3 regions of the Shewanella sp. 10N.286.51.B7 genome follow, and region 3 is predicted to be linked to each of the others. Evidence: predicted binding sites of a transcription regulator. Region 3 holds the regulator's gene; each other region holds the start of a gene.
What was found. Region 3 encodes sigma-54, which starts transcription at its own class of promoters, with help from an activator protein. Its sites were predicted from a motif close to GTTGGCACGNNNNTNGNNT; they were not measured.
Positions count from the first base shown of each region.

Region 1 (2,277 bases), on a different contig from region 3:
TGTCTGCGCTTACACCTCATCAGTCATATATTTTGAATGTAGCAGGTATTTAAATTTTTGCTTAATTGTAGAATCGAAAATTTTATTATTGCCATTAAAAACGCCACTCTGAATGAGTGGCGCTTTTAGTGCTTAACATGCTGTAATCATACGTCCTCAATTGAGAAAGTAATGTTTAAGCCTTATAAACCGAAGCTATATGAGTAACCTAAAACAATTTTAGCGTCATCTTCATCTAAGTCAGTATCTGATGCAGTGAATGACACTGTACCGTAATCTGTATCAGCGCTCAGTGACACATTATATTCAGAGTAGCTATCAGTATCGAACCAGCTCATGATGACATCACCATCAGAGTAGCCGTAATGAACGCCCAGAGACAATTTTTCAGTCAATGGGAACGTTAAGTTAGCTTGTGCATACATCATGTCCGCAGAGTCTAATGGCTCAGCAGCGATATCATCACCACCATTGACAGTGTGGGAGTATGAAACATCTAACCATTTCCATGCTAGACCAACTGTCACTTCACCAAAATCAACACTCCCTGGTGAATCTGGGTAAGCGTAGTAAAGGTAGTTGATATCATAGCTTAAGTCTTCAGTAATGTTACCACCGTAACCCGCATAGATATCTAGCTCGTAACTTGTGCCATCACCAAAATCGACATTTGAAGCCCAACCGCCAACATAAAAGCCAGAATCAGCAGCGTAATCAATGCCACCTTGCACAGCTGCGCCGTTATCAGTTTGGCTTACACCACGCCAAAGGTAATTTGATGTCGCTCCGATGTTACCTGTTACTTCTGCTAAAGCAGAACCACTGAGTAATAAACCTGTTGATAGCGCAATAGCTTTATATATCGATGTTTTCATTTTCATTCCCTCAAGTTTTTCTTATCACTGAACTTGTTGCTTAGTAATCGGGCAGCAATGTTCAATGTTGATTTTATCTGTATGAGGTATTGCTAATGGTGTGCCATGTTTGAAATTGCTACATTTTCAGATGTTTAGCTGTTTCTGCACCGACTTGTAGCAAAAATGTTGCATGGATATGAAGCAGGGTTGCACTTTTAGTGTGCAAGATTTGTGCGCTATTCCTGTACTTTAAACCTAGTTCTGTAGAAAAAAGGCATAAAAAAACCTCCCATGGGGAGGTTTTATAATTCAAGCTGTTAATTTAATTAACGCTATCTTTCAGTGTTTTACCAGCTTTGAATTTTGGTACAGTCGCTTCAGCAATTTGGATTTCTTTGCCGGTTTGTGGGTTACGGCCAGTACGTGCTGCACGAACTGAGGTTTCAAAAGAACCAAAACCTACGATAGAAATCTTGTCACCACTTTTCATGGCTTCAGTAACAGCTTCTTCAAAAGACTTTAGTGCGCGACCAGCTTCAGCTTTAGTCAGCTCAGCATTTTCTGCAATTTTTGCAATTAATTCACTTTTGTTCATGTTGTATTCTCTGCTTTCCATAGATGTGTTTATTTAAAACTAGATTAACATGCCATAAGCCATGGGGGTTTAAAAGCCTTTTATCTGATTAATGTGTAGCGATAAGGCATTTTGGCGACATTTAAGGCGTAAAATAGCCAATTGGGCTATTTCATCAGTGAAAATGACTAGTGACGAAGAGCCAAAAGTCATTTACTTTTTGAGCAGGCTATTCTTCTAATAGTTGGTAAAGCAGTTGTTTGACGAGTTTTGGTTCGAAAGGTTTGTCACATAAGGCGTTAACACCGGCACTGGAAACGTTACTTAAATGAGTGTCGTTTGCTTCGGAGGAGACCATTAAAATCGGAATATGTGATTGCTGGCTTTGATTACGAATGTATTGAGTTAATGCTAATCCATCAACACTAGGCATATTGTAATCAGTGATGACCAAATCAAACATTTGTTGTTGCATAAGCTCAATGGCTTTAGCTCCATCTTCGGCTTCACTGATAATTCTTATCCCTAAATTACCTATAGTGCGTTTAATGACGTTACGTGCCATTCGGCTATCATCGACAACTAAAGTTCGGATATCTTGGACATCGAAATGACTCAAATCTAATTCATCATTACTAATGAGGTCGATGGTTGAATTTAGCGCTGTAGCCAAATGATCGGCATCAAATGGTTTAGGTAAAATTGCCACGACACCAGATTGTCTGAATATTTCTAATTGCTCACGACGACATTCGCTAGAAACCAGCATGAATTGAATATCTTGATAGGCTGATTTTTGTTTAATAAAACTTAAGAGTTCTGTGGCCTCACCATCTTCAAAATGTA
Region 1 covers NZ_MCUF01000018.1:143,511-145,787, reverse strand. Annotated here, with positions in the region: gene BCU84_RS03180 (TorF family putative porin) at 183-875, opposite strand; gene BCU84_RS03175 (HU family DNA-binding protein) at 1,180-1,452, opposite strand; gene BCU84_RS03170 (response regulator) at 1,661-2,277, opposite strand, start outside.
Region 1: a site for sigma-54 is predicted at 965-983, ahead of BCU84_RS03180 (TorF family putative porin). Genes of this name have one in related genera too.

Region 2 (2,277 bases), on a different contig from region 3:
TAGCGACTGCTGAAGCATTTTCTGCATCAGAAACCAATAACTGAGAACCACCATTAAATCCAAACCAGCCCATCCAAAGAATAAACATACCTAAGGTTGCCATTGGCAAGTTCGAACCAGGAATTGGGTTTACTGAACCGTTTGCACCGTATTTACCTTTACGCGCTCCTAGTAGTAATACACCGGCAATAGCTGCAGCTGCACCCGCCATATGAACAATACCACTACCAGCGAAGTCAACGAAACCTGCAGCAGATAAGAAACCGCCCCCCCAAGTCCAGTAACCTTCAATTGGGTAAATAACGGCTGTCAGTACCACAGAGAAAAGTAGGAAAGACCAAAGCTTCATACGTTCAGCAACTGCGCCAGAGACAATTGACATAGCTGTTGCTACGAATACCACTTGGAAAAAGAAGTCAGACTCAAGCGCATGGTCAGCACCATCTGCTTGTGAACCAATTAGCGAACCAAATGATGGCAACCAACCCGCTTCAACATTATCGACATACATGATGTTGTAACCGACTAACAGGTACATCACACACGCAATTGAATATAAACATACGTTTTTAGTTAAAATTTCTGTGGTATTTTTTGAGCGAACTAAACCTGCTTCAAGCATGGCAAAACCAGCTGCCATCCACATAACTAATGCACCTGAGATTAGAAAGTAAAACGTATCTAATGCGAAACGTAACTCAGTGACTGTCGTTCCTAACGCTGCTAACTCTTCCATTTCAGCCCCCTTATAGTGCTTCGTTATCAAGCTCACCCGTACGGATACGGACTGCCTGTTCAAGATCAGTTACGAAAATTTTGCCATCACCAATCTTGCCGGTATGGGCAGCTGTAGTAATTGCTTCAAGTAATACTTCTAAATTTTCTGCTTTAGTGGCAATTTCTAATTTCACTTTAGGAAGAAAATCAACTTGATATTCTGCGCCACGATAAAGTTCAGTGTGCCCTTTTTGACGACCAAAACCTTTTACTTCAGTTACAGTCATTCCTTCAATGCCCATTCCAGCAATTGCTTCTCGGACATCATCTAATTTAAATGGCTTGATGATAGCGCTGACGAGTTTCATCTCGACCTCCAAAAGTGTGATTGTTATATATTTGTTTCCAATTACAATTCAATCATTAGGCCAAACTTATAAGTACATGTTTTTAAAGGGATATGATAAAAACAATAATATTTATAACGACAAAAACGCACCAACAAAGTGCAGCTCCATTTCAGTGCGCACAAGATTAGCGCAGAGAATTGAGTGCGATGGATTTACTAAAACTTGGTTAAATTGACGAGTTTAGTGGGAGTTTTAAAAGCCAGAATAAGGCGAATGACTAGCGGCAAATAAAAGCGTTAATAAAAGTACCCATAGAATAATAAAGCAATAAATATAAGTGGGTAAAAGATGAGACGGTATAAATATAGTTGGCCCCAATGGCACAAAAAAAGGCCCTCAATTGAGGACCTTTTATCAAATACCTTCGTTAGGTATTTCACTCTTTTCTGTCAAATATAACAATCTAATTCTGTTAATCTAATGACTGATTGTAAAGGTTACAGATTACCTGTTGAAGTGTCTTCAACAGTATCAACAGCTTCTACTGACTCTGTACGTTCTTCAGCCAATAAATCAGCTAATAAACTGTCTACTTGAGTTTTATCTACCGCATCAGTTTCTGTCGCTTCTTCAGCTGCCACAATAACTTCATCAGCTTCTGCTGCAATATCAGCCTCTAAGCTCGTACCTAAATCAGCTAATAATGCTTCCTGATCATCAGCCGCTTCTTCTAAGCCAGCTTCAAACTCTGACGTGGCTTCAGATTGTGCAGCTTCATCTAATTGAGCCAATGCGGTTTCAGCATCAACTACATTATCAAGCTCTGACACGTCTTCAGCTTCTACAACTTCTTCAACGACAACATCTTTAACTGCTGGTACAGATGCTTCATTTTGAGATGCAGGCTGATTGAATTGAGCCATTAAGTCTTCTGCTAATTCAGGCTTCATAACTACTGCACCTACTGCAGCAGCTAACACAACACCAGCAACAACAAACTTAGTAGAACCTGACTTTTTCTCTTGCGCTTTTTCTGCCGCAGCTTTAGCTGCTAATTGCGCTTGAGGATTAGGCTGAGGCTTAATTTCAAGTTTAGATTTTGGCTTTGAAGCAGCTTCAGCATCATTGCTTTGTACTGGTGCTGATGTTGCAGCAGTACGTTGATCTTGCGGCGCAGCAGCTTTAGGTTCTGCTTTTAAAACAGGCTCAT
Region 2 covers NZ_MCUF01000037.1:83,820-86,096, reverse strand. Annotated here, with positions in the region: gene BCU84_RS11625 (ammonium transporter) at 1-736, opposite strand, end outside; gene BCU84_RS11620 (P-II family nitrogen regulator) at 747-1,085, opposite strand; gene BCU84_RS11615 (polymer-forming cytoskeletal protein) at 1,565-2,277, opposite strand, start outside.
Region 2: a site for sigma-54 is predicted at 1,132-1,150, ahead of BCU84_RS11620 (P-II family nitrogen regulator). Genes of this name have one in related genera too.

Region 3 (2,277 bases):
AAATTATTCAACAATTAAAAAATCGTGGACTTGGAGTACTCATTACCGACCATAATGTTCGTGAAACGCTTGATGTATGTGAGCGCGCGTATATTGTTAGCCACGGTGATTTAATTGCAGAAGGCACGCCTGCTGAAATCTTAGACAATCAGCAAGTCAGGTCAGTATACTTAGGTGAGCAATTCAAGCTATAGTTAGCATTCTTTAGTGCACAATATGGCATGTCGCGACCAGTATCAGTCCCACTTTTTAGTGCAATGTTCTAGACTGAACTTAAGCCAAGGTTCAGCTTAAGCCTAGAAGCAGTTTAAAAAGGTGCTAGACCCACACAATTGTTAGTCGCGATGATGAAACTCAATTAGGGATAAGCGGTAAATGAAAGCCTCACTCCAACTTAAAATGGGTCAACACCTGACTATGACCCCACAGTTGCAACAAGCCATTCGCTTATTGCAACTTTCCTCATTGGAGCTACAGCAAGAAATTCAACAAGCACTTGACTCAAATCCACTCCTTGAGCTCGAAGATGAGTTTGCTAAAGCAAAAGAACCAGTAAAAGAAAACGCCCAGCAAACCGATACTGATTTTAGTGATAACAGCCAAGTGACTGTTGAAAAAGACACCTCAACCGTAGACACCACTGAATCGTTAACCAAAGAATCCATGCCTGACGAATTACCAATGGATACCACATGGGATGAAGTTTACACAGCATCCCCAAGTTCAGGTTCTGGCGCAGTGGCTCGTGATGACGATATGCCTTTTCAGGGTGAAACCACAGAAGGCTTATATGAGCATTTAGAGTGGCAAAAAAATCTCACCCCTTTTTCTGAAAACGATCTGGTAATTGCTACGGCGATTATCGATGCCGTTGATGAACGTGGTTACTTAACCCAAACAACTGAAGACATATTGCAAGCTTTAGGCCTAGAAGATATTGAACTCGATGAAGTTGAAGCTGTACTCAAACGAGTACAGCATTTTGATCCTGTAGGCGTTGCAGCAAGAGATTTAAGCGAATGCTTGATGATTCAGCTTGGCCAATACCCTAATGAAATACCTTGTATCGATAACGTTAAGCTACTGATTGCAGAACACCTAGACTTAATTGCAGGCCGTGACTTTAGATTATTAATGCGTAAAACCAAGCTTAAAGAAGATGATTTACGCGAAGCGATTCAATTTATTCAAACGCTTAACCCACGTCCAGGGTTACAGATCACTCCTATTAAAGATGAATATGTCATTCCTGATGTGACAGTGTTTAAAAAGAGTGGCCGTTGGGTCGTTGAATTAAATCCAGATAACATGCCAAAAATTGGTGTGAATCAGCAATATGCAGCCATGGCGAAAGGCTCTGCTAATCAGTCAGACAGCCAGTTTATTCGCGGCCATTTACAAGAGGCAAAATGGTTTATCAAAAGTATTGAAAGCCGTAATGAGACACTATTAAAAGTGGCTAATTGTATTGTGCAATTTCAACAAGGCTTTTTTGAGTTTGGCGAAGAAGCAATGAAGCCAATGGTACTTAATGACATTGCTGAAGCCGTTGAAATGCATGAATCAACCATTTCGCGTGTCACGACACAAAAGTATATGCACACCCCTAGGGGACTTTTTGAACTAAAATATTTCTTTTCAAGCCATGTGAGTACTGATGATGGCGGAGAATGTTCTTCTACTGCAATTCGCGCATTTATTAAAAAGCTTGTTGCGGCAGAAAACCAGCAAAAGCCACTTAGCGATAGTAAAATGGCGACGCTATTGGCAGAACAAGGGATCAATGTTGCTCGGCGTACGATCGCCAAATATCGTGAAGCAATGCTCATCCCTCCCTCAAACCAACGCAAAAGCCTATAAGCCTTTGTTATTGGAGGATGATATATGCAAATTAACCTGACTGGGCACCATGTGGAAATTACTCAATCTTTACGTGAGTATGTACAAACTAAGTTTTCAAAGCTTGAACGACACTTCGAACAGATCAATAATGTTCACGTTGTGCTCAATGTTCAAAAGCTGCAACAAATTGCAGAGGCAAAATTACACCTCAAAGGAGGTGAAGTTTTTGCGGTATCACAGAACGCTGATATGTATGTTGCAATTGACGCCCTGATCGACAAATTAGATCGTCAGGTAATTAAACACAAAGAGAAGTTAATTAAACACTAACGATGGAACTTCGCACCATTCTGCAGCCGGCGTGCACTACCTGCGCCACGCCGGGCAGTAAGAAAAAAGTACTGGAACTTATCAGCGATTTAATGGCTGCCCAGT
Region 3 covers NZ_MCUF01000034.1:60,002-62,278, forward strand. Annotated here, with positions in the region: gene lptB (LPS export ABC transporter ATP-binding protein) at 1-194, shown strand, start outside; gene BCU84_RS10405 (RNA polymerase factor sigma-54) at 376-1,860, shown strand; gene hpf (ribosome hibernation promoting factor) at 1,885-2,172, shown strand; gene ptsN (PTS IIA-like nitrogen regulatory protein PtsN) at 2,175-2,277, shown strand, end outside.